2 regions of the Geothrix sp. genome follow, and region 1 is predicted to be linked to the other one. Evidence: riboswitches for the same ligand, from Rfam matches in the RefSeq annotation. Region 1 holds a riboswitch; the other holds the start of a gene.
What was found. A riboswitch is a leader RNA that binds a small molecule or an ion and turns the genes downstream of it on or off. The one in region 1 is predicted to bind S-adenosylmethionine.
Positions count from the first base shown of each region.

Region 2: another riboswitch for S-adenosylmethionine. It lies ahead of QOZ81_RS02315 (trans-sulfuration enzyme family protein); the one in region 1 lies ahead of QOZ81_RS14055 (bifunctional homocysteine S-methyltransferase/methylenetetrahydrofolate reductase).

Region 1 covers NZ_CP126625.1:3,151,791-3,156,247, reverse strand. Annotated here, with positions in the region: gene metH (methionine synthase) at 1-73, opposite strand, end outside; gene QOZ81_RS14060 (2Fe-2S iron-sulfur cluster-binding protein) at 183-467, opposite strand; gene QOZ81_RS14055 (bifunctional homocysteine S-methyltransferase/methylenetetrahydrofolate reductase) at 461-2,329, opposite strand; SAM riboswitch class I at 2,396-2,499, opposite strand; gene QOZ81_RS14050 (glycosyltransferase family 2 protein) at 2,552-3,982, opposite strand; gene QOZ81_RS14045 (HEAT repeat domain-containing protein) at 3,979-4,457, opposite strand, start outside.
Region 2 covers NZ_CP126625.1:529,839-534,295, forward strand. Annotated here, with positions in the region: gene QOZ81_RS02300 (GTP-binding protein) at 1-228, shown strand, start outside; tRNA gene QOZ81_RS02305 (tRNA-Asn) at 311-386, shown strand; gene QOZ81_RS02310 (FKBP-type peptidyl-prolyl cis-trans isomerase) at 439-927, shown strand; gene QOZ81_RS02315 (trans-sulfuration enzyme family protein) at 931-2,205, opposite strand; SAM riboswitch class I at 2,306-2,406, opposite strand; gene dapF (diaminopimelate epimerase) at 2,512-3,372, opposite strand; gene QOZ81_RS02325 (DJ-1/PfpI family protein) at 3,386-3,967, opposite strand; gene thiC (phosphomethylpyrimidine synthase ThiC) at 4,077-4,457, opposite strand, start outside.

The sequences.
Region 1 (4,457 bases):
CGAAGATCTGCGTCCCCATGCCGCCGTCCAGCAGCAGCACCTTGTCGCGGAGGAGGGCGTTGAGATTCGTCATGGGAAAACCTTGTTTTTAACCGCAGATGGCGCAGATGTGCGCAGATGAGAAACCGGGCGTTGTTCCCGTTCATTTATCTGCGCCATCTGCGTCATCTGCGGTTTCATCTTTAAAGCCCCAGGTAATCGATAGCGACATCGCCCAGAACGGTGACCTGGCAGGCCAGGCGCTGATCGGGGGGCGCGTTCAGGCCACCCAGGAAATCTCGTTCTTCGGGTCCCATTTCACTGCAATGAGATAGCCCTTCCATCACGCGCACGCGGCAGGTGCCGCAGGAGCCCGTGCGGCAACCAAAGGTGATGTCCGCGCTTGCGGCATCGGCGATGCGCTGCAGGGACGTGCCCGCCGGTGCTTCCACCAGCAGGTCCTCCAGGCGGAAGTGGACCTTCACCACGGGGCCTCCGGCTTGGGCAGCAGGGGCGCCACCAGCTCCACCTGGCCGAAGGGGGCGGAGAGCTGCAGGCCACGGATGCGGGGGCGGATGGCGTCGATGACCTCCTGGGCGATGGCGAGGCCCTCCTTGATCTGATCCTCGGCGGTGGACCATTTCGCCATGCGCGTGAGCACGGTCGGCGGCACATAGGCACCGGGCACCTCGTTGGCCATGAACTCGGCGTTGCGCAGGCTCTTGAGGGGCCAGATGCCCGCGATGATGGGCAGGCCGCCCTTGCCGTCGAGGGCTTCCGTGAAGTCGAGGAAGCGGAACAGGCTTTCGGCGTCGAAGACGGGTTGCGTGATGGCCCACTGGGCACCGGCCTCCACCTTGTAGCGGAAGCGCGTCTTCTCCCGCTCCAGGTCCGCGGCCACGGGGTTGGCGCCCACGCCCACGCTGAAGGACGTCGGCTTGCCGATGCTGGCGCCGCCCAGGTCGAGACCGGTGTTGAGGCGCTTCAGCATGTTCACCAGGCCGATGGCGTCCACGTCGAAGACCGCGGTGGCCTGGGGATAGGGGCCCAGCTTCGGGGGATCGCCGGTGACTGCCAGGATGTTGCGCAGGCCCAGGCCTGCCGCTCCCAGCAGGTCGCTCTGCATGCCCAGCAGGTTCCGGTCCCGGCAGGCGTAGTGGAGGATGGTCTCCAGGCCCACCTGCTGCTCGATGATCAGTGCCGTGGCCAGGGCCGACATGCGGGCCATGGCGCGGGGGCCGTCCGGCACGTTGATGGCGTCCACGCCCAGGGCCCGGCACTGGCGGGTCTTGGCCACGAGCTTGTCGTACTCCATGCCCTTGGGTGGCACCAGCTCCACGGTGTGGATGAACTCGTTCTGGGCCAGCTTCAGGCTGAAGCGGCTGCGGAAGGCGAAGGGCACCTCGGGCTGGGGCTGCTCGTGGGGCTTCAGCTCGAAGCCACCACCGCCCTGCACGAAGGCGCGCTCCTGCCGGAAGGCGCCGCGCATGGCCCGGATGTGGGCCGGCGTGGTGCCGCTGCAGCCACCCACGGCGCGGGCACCCGCCGCCAGGGCGCGCCCGGCGAAGCCGCCCAGGTACTCGGGGCTGGCGCCATAGATCAGGCGGCCATCCACCATGTTGGGCAGGCCCGGGTTGGGCTGGAGGACGATGGGCTTGGCCGTGACGGCCTTCAGCTTTTCCAGCAGGCGGAGGTGCGGCGCCGGACCGTTGCCGCCGATGAGGCCCACCATGTCGGCGCCCCAGGTATCCAACTGCTTGATGAACCAGTCCGGCTCGGCGCCGAAGAGGGCCTGGCCGTCCTCGTTGGTGGTCATGAGCGCGGCAATGGGCAGCTGGCCCGCCTCCTGCACCGCAAGGATGGCCTGGTGGATCTCGTTCAGGTCCTCGAAGCCCTCCAGGACGATGAGATCGGCGCCGGCTTCGATGAGGGGGGTGGCCTGTTCGCGGAAGAGGGCCCGGGCCTCGTCGAAGGAGGTGGGTCCCCAGGGCTCGATGCGCACGCCCAGGGGGCCGATGCAGCCGGCCACCCAGGCCCGGGCGCCCTGCTGGGCGATGGCCCTCTTGGCCAGGTCCACACCCTGGCGGTTGATGGCGTCGAGCTCGCCATCGAGGCCCCGGGCCGCGAGCTTCAGCCGACCCGCCCCCCAGGTGTTGGTGGTGAGCACCTGGGCACCGGCGGCGAGGAATTCGCCATGGATGGCCAGCAGCAGGTCCGGTGACTTGAGGTTGCACTCCTCGAAGCTGCGCTGCAGGGTGATCCCGCGGTCATGCAGGGCCGTGGCGGTGCTTCCGTCGAAGAGGAAGCACTCGCCCGCGTCGAGGGCCTGCTGGAAGGTGGGATGGGTCATGGCTGCGCCTGGAAGGGACAGTCGCTTGATCGGCATCCAGGTCGGTTCGGGTCAGTCTGTGACGGTTCGGTATCTTCCCCCCGGGCACGCCGAGGGCAGGAGTTGGCACCTTGCTGTCGCAGGTTGCCAAGGTTTCACAGGGCCTTTCCCTCCACCTTTCTGGATAGCGCTCTAGGACTGCCAAAGATCGAGCGTCAAGAATGAATGGGGAGAGGACCGCCGTCAAGCCGGGGGTGGCGCCGCGGGCGGCTGGGGGCCGATGCCCTTGCGCTTCATCTGGCCCCAGCCCTCCTTGCCCCGGAACCAGTCGATGGTGCCCTTCAGGCGCCACCACACGGTCATCTGTCGGTAGCCGAAGTTCTCGACCACGGCGGTGAAGAGCAGCAGGGACCAGGCCTTGAGCCCCTGGTACCGGTGGCCGCTGATCTCCTGGAGCACCACGGACACCACGGAGTTCAGCACGCCCAGCAGGAGGGCCACGTAGATGAAGAGGATCGCGAAGGCGCTGTTGATGGAGTGGGTCCACAGGGACCACACGAACACCACGTAGCCCAGGACCTCGATGACCGGCGCCAGCGCCTCGAAGAAGATGAAGTAGGGCATGGAGAAGAGGCCCACGCGCCCGTACTTCGGGTTGAACCACATCCGCCGGTGCTTCCAGAGCGTCTCCAGCAGGCCCCGCTGCCAGCGGTTCCGCTGCCGGCCCAGGACCTTGGCGTCCTCGGGCACCTCGGTCCAGCAGACGGGGTCGGGCACGAGGGTGATGTGGTAGGGCCGCTTCCACTCGCGCAGGCACCGGTGCATGCGCACCACCAGCTCGAAGTCCTCGCCGATGGTGGCGGTCTCGAAACCGCCGGACTGGACGATCAGCTCCTTGCGGAACACGCCGAAGGCCCCGCTCACGATGAACATGGTGTCCAGGGAGGCGAGGCCCACGCGGCCGAATAGGAAGGCCCGCAGGTACTCGACGATCTGGAAGCGGGCCAGCCAGGAATCGGGGAGATGGATCCCGCGGATGCCCATGGCCGTGACCCGGCACCCGTTGAGGGGGCGGATGACGCCGCCGGAGGCCACCAGGTTGGGGCGGTCCATGAAGGGCCGGGCGATGCGGAGGAGCGAATCGTTCTCCAGCAGGCTGTCCCCGTCCATGCAGCACACCAGCGGGTAGCGGGCGAGGTTGATGCCGCAGTTCAGGGCGTCGGCCTTGCCGCCGTTGGCCTTGTCCACCACCACGAGGTTGGGCACGTAGGCGCTCTCGTAGATGCCGCGGACCTCCTTGGTGGGCAGGAGCTGGCGGAGCACGCGATGGCTGGGCTTCAGCCGGAAGGCCTCGATGAGTTTCTCCAGCGTGGCGTCCTTGCTGCCATCGTTCACCACCACCACCTGGAACTCCGGGTAGCGGAGGCTGATGAGGCTGTTCACGCTGGGCACCACGCCCGCCTCCTCGTTGTAGGCGGGGCAGATGAGGGTCATGGGCTTGTAGTGGCTGGTCTCGAAGGCGGTGTCGAGCCGATCGGTCTCCACCTCCTCGAGGTAGCTCCGGATGGAGAAGAAGGCCCGCAGGATCAGGGACAGGTGCGTGAGGTGGAGGGCCAGGAAGTAGACCAGGATGCCCCACTCGATGAAGACGGTGACGAAGCCGCGGAAGCTCACTGGTGCCCCCGCTCGTCGGCCCACTCCAGGCGCTCCCGCGCGATGTCGCGGGCGAAGCGGTCCGCCGTGGGATCCTCCGCCAGCCAGGTGAGCGCCGACGTTCCGGCATGGCCCAGGTCGGCCATGCCCTGGGCGGCGTTGCGCCGGACCTCGTAGATCGGATCGCTGGTCAGGGCGATGAGGGCGGGGATGGCATCGGGACCGCCGATCAGGCCGAGGGCCTTGGCAGCCTGGGCCCGGACGGGCCAGGCCTCGTGCTGGGCCAGGGGCTCCACCCTGGCATAGGTGAGGGGATCGGCCAGGGCCGCGAGGGCCTTCAGGGCCGAGGCCTGGATGTCCACGTCGGGGTTGGCGATGAGCTCCAGCAATCGGGGCTCGCTCTCGCGGTGCCGGTGCGAACCCGCCAGGAGGGCGAAGAGGATCCAGGGTTCCGGAGCGCCTCCGGGCGGCTCGAGGTGCGACTCCAGCCATGGGA
Region 2 (4,457 bases), 1.1 Mb from region 1:
CTGGCCACCAACCTCAAGGAGAACGGGTTCGACATCCGCTCCATTCCCTACGTCCTGCAGCTGAACAAGCGGGACATGCCCTCGGCGGCCCAGGTGCCCGAGATGGAGCGCCTCCTCCGGTTCCGGAACGAGCCCATGATCGAGGCCGTGGCCAACAAGGGCACGGGCGTCATCGAGACGCTCAAGGCCGCCGCCCGCCAGGTGCTCATGGAACTCCAGCGCGCCTAGGCCCGGCGACGCCGATCACAGGTCCCCGAGCCCTGCGCTTGAAACCCAGCCCCCATCCGGTAGAATGATCATTCGACCTTTTTCCGGAGTAGCTCAGGGGTCAGAGCGGGTGACTGTTAATCACTAGGTCGGGGGTTCAAATCCCTCCTCCGGAGCCAGCAACACCCGCCCCGCGTCAGCGGGGCGGTCCATTTCAGAGGAGACGACCGGATGAGATCAGCCCTTTGCGTGGCGATTCTTGCAATCGCCCTCCCCCTGGCCGGCGCGGACACCGCGAAGCCCTCGGCCCCCGCCCAGTCAGCCAAGGCGAAGGCGGCCACGCCCGACAAGACGAAAGGACCCGCCATGATCACCACCGATTCCGGCCTGAAGTATGTCGACACCGTGGTGGGCACGGGCGCCTCGCCGGCTCGCGGCCAGCAGTGCCTGGTCCACTACACCGGCTGGCTCAACGACGGCCGGAACGGTCGCGGCAAGAAGTTCGACAGCTCCGTGGACCGTGGGCAGCCCCTGGCCATTCCCATCGGCGTGGGTCGGGTCATCAAGGGCTGGGACGAGGGTGTCATCAGCATGAAGGTGGGCGGCAAGCGCACCCTCTACATTCCCTCCTACCTGGGCTACGGCCCCCGGGGCGCGGGCGGGGACATCCCCCCCAACGCCGACCTGATCTTCGACGTGGAGCTGGTCAGCGTTCAGTAGCCCTCAGGAGAAGGTCAGCGCGTACGCCAGGTCGGCCTGCAGATCCCGGACGTCCTCGAGCCCGATGGAGAGCCGGATGAGGTCATCGCTGATGCCCGCCCGCCGGCGGGCCTCGGGCGTCATGGAGGCGTGGGTCATGGAGGCGGGGTGGGCCACCAGCGACTCCACGCCGCCCAGGCTCTCGGCCAGCGTGAACCAGCGGAAGCGCCGCAGCACGTAGTTCAGGCGCTCGTTGCCGCCCTCCTTCAGCTCGAAGCTGAGCATGGCGCCGAAGCCGCGTTGCTGGCGTTTCGCCAGCTCATGCTGCGGGTGGCCGGGCAGGCCCGGGTAGTGGACCTTGCCCACGGCGGGATGGGCCGCGAGGAACTCCGCCAGTACCTGGGCGGTGGCCTCGTGCTGGCGCATGCGCAGGGGCAGGGTCTTCAGGCCGCGCAGCACCAGGAAGCAGTCGTGCGGCGCCTGCGAGGTGCCCAGCAGGTTGTTCACGCTCTGGATCTGCTGGGTGAGGGCGAGCCGGCCGGGGGCTGAGACGACGATGCCGCCCACCACGTCGCTGTGGCCGTTGAGGTACTTCGTGGTGGAGTGGATGACCAGGTCGGCGCCCAGGTCGAAGGGCCGCTGCAGGTAGGGGGACAGGAACGTGTTGTCCACGGCCACGAGGCAGTTCGGCTGGCGATGGCCGATGGCAGCCACGGCGGCGATGTCCGTGAGGCGGAGCAGGGGGTTCGACGGCGTCTCGATCCAGATCATGCGGGTGTTGGGCTGGATGGCGGCCTTCACGGCCTCGAGGTCCGCCAGGTCCAGGTAGGTGACCTCCAGGCCATAGGCCTTCTTGGCGTGCTCCAGCAGGCGGAAGGTGCCCCCGTAGCAGTCCACGGTGCTGATGAGGTGGCTGCCGTGCTCAAACAGGTTCAGGGCCACCAGGATGGCGCTCATGCCGGTGCTGGTGCAGGTGGCGCCGTGGCCGCCCTCCAGCAGGGCGATGGCCTCCTCCAGGACCGCGCGGGTGGGGTTGCCGCTGCGGGTGTAGTCGTAGCCCGCGTTGGTGCAGATGTCCTTGAAGGCGAAGGTGGACGAGAGGTACAGGGGCGGCATCACGGCACCATAGGCGGGATCCGGCTGCACGCCGCCATGGACGCACTGCGTGGCCACACCCGCGTCGGGCACGAGGCCCGGCCGGTGGATCCAGCCCGCATTGCCCTCCCGCCCGGGGGGCTGGATGGTGAAGTGGTAGGCCGGGTTGCCGGGCACGTTGGTATCGAGGAACTGCTCGCTCACAAGAACCTCCAGGGAAGGAGGATCCTCATCGTTTCATCGCGATCCAAAACGCAAAGGGGCCCGATTGCTCGGGCCCCTTCGCATGTCAGCTTCCGACACGTCAGCATCTCTCCGCGAGGACTCGCGGCAGGAATTGGCACCTTGCTTTCGCAGGTTGCCAAGGTTTCACAGGGCCCGTCCCTCCACCTTTCTGGATATCACGTGATGAAACTGACAAAGATCCTGTGGAACGACAGTATCCGACAGGGCCATTGAATCGCCAAGAAAATTCAATGAAGCACGAGAGCCAGAATTCCCGGTCCCCTCTCAGGCCTTCCAGTCACCGTGCAGCTGCCCCTCGAAGACGGGCTGCACGGGGCCGGACATGAGGATGTGGCCCTCGGGTGCGAACTCGATGTCGAGGGTGCCGCCGGGCATCTGGACCGTGACGCGATCCTCCACCAGGTTCAGGCGCCGGCAGGCGGCGGCGGCGGCGCAGCTGCTGCCCGAGGCGGGCGTGTAGCCGGCGCCCCGCTCCCAGATCTCGATGCGGATGCGCCTGCGGTCGACCACCTCCACCAGCAGGACGTTCACCCGCTCGGGGAACTCCGGGTGTCGCTCGATCCTGGGCCCCAGGCGGCAGGCATTGGCCTGGGAGACCTCGCCCGGGAAGACCACGCAGTGGGGGTTGCCCAGGCTGAGGGCCGTGATGGTGACTGGGCCCGTGGGGAGGAAGAGCGGGGTTTCCAGGACTTCGAGCTGGGAGGAGATGCCCGTGAACGGAATGTCGCCCGCCTTGAAGCTGGGTACGCCCATATCCACCTGGACGAGGCTGCCATCCGGCGCCAGGAAGCGCGCAGCGGAGAGGCCACCCAGGGTGTGGATCTGGCACTCGGTGCCATGCGCGTGGCCCGCCTCGAACAGGTAGCGGGCGAAGATGCGGAGGCCGTCGCCGCTGGTCTCCGCCTCACTGCCGTCCGGGTTGAAGATGCGCAGCCCGAAGGCGCCCGGATGCTCCGGCACCTCCAGCGGACCCAGCAGGAGCCCATCGGAGCCGATGCCCAGCCGGCGATCGCAGAGCGCCTGGATGAGCGGGGGCGCCGGCTCGAAGGCGGTCCGGGTCGGATCCACCACGAGGTAGTCGTTTCCGAGCACGTGGAATTTGGAGAAGCGGAGCGTGTTCGACATGGTCAGGGGCGGCTCACAGGGTGATGCGGGTTCCGAGCACCTGGAGGAACTGGGCGAGCCAGGCCGGGTGCGCGGGCCAGGCGGGGGCGGTGACCAGGTTCCCGTCGGTGACGGCGCCGTCGATGGCGATCTCGGCATACTTCCCCTTGGCCACCTCCACCTCGGCCCGGCAGGCGGGATAGGCGGAGCAGGTGCGCCCCTCCAGCACGCCGGCTGCGGCCAGCAGCTGGGCGCCATGGCAGATGGCCGCCACCGGCTTCTTGGCCGTGAAGAAGTGCCGCACGAGGTCCAGCACCTTCGGGTTGAGCCGCAGGTACTCGGGAGCCCGGCCGCCGGGGATCACCAGGGCGTCATAGGCTTCAGGCTTCACATCCGCGAAGCTGGTGTTGAGGGTGAACCGGTGGCCCGGTTTCTCCGAGTAGGTCTGGTGACCCTCGAAGTCGTGGATGGCCGTGGCCACGGAGTCGCCGGCCTTCTTGTCGGGGCAGACTGCATGCACGGTGTGCCCCACGGCCAGCAGGGCCTGGAAGGGCACCATGATCTCGTAGTCCTCGCCGAAGTCACCGACGAGCATGAGGATCTTCTTCGCGGCCATGGGAGTCTCCTTGGGGTGGTGGAACCGCCCCGATGATACGCGTATCCAGGGCTGAGCAGGGCCCGATCGGGCAAGTCCGGGACCCCCGGACCTGCGGGCCGGGACCGGGTCAGGCCTGGAGGTAGACTTCGGCGCCCTTCTGCACGAAGGTCTCCGCCATCTCCTCCATGCCCTTCTGCAGGGCCTCCTCCTCGTTGTAGCCATGGCTCTCGGCGTACTGCCGCACATCGTCCGAGATCTTCATGGAGCAGAAGTGGGGGCCGCACATGGAGCAGAAGTGGGCGGACTTGGCGCCCTCCGCAGGCAGCGTCTCGTCGTGGAATTCCCGGGCCGTGTCGGGATCCAGGGCCAGGTTGAACTGGTCCTCCCAGCGGAACTCGAAGCGGGCCTTGCTCATGGCATCGTCCCAGATACGGGCGCCGGGGTGGCCCTTGGCGAGGTCCGCGGCATGGGCGGCGATCTTGTAGGCGATGACGCCGTCCTTCACGTC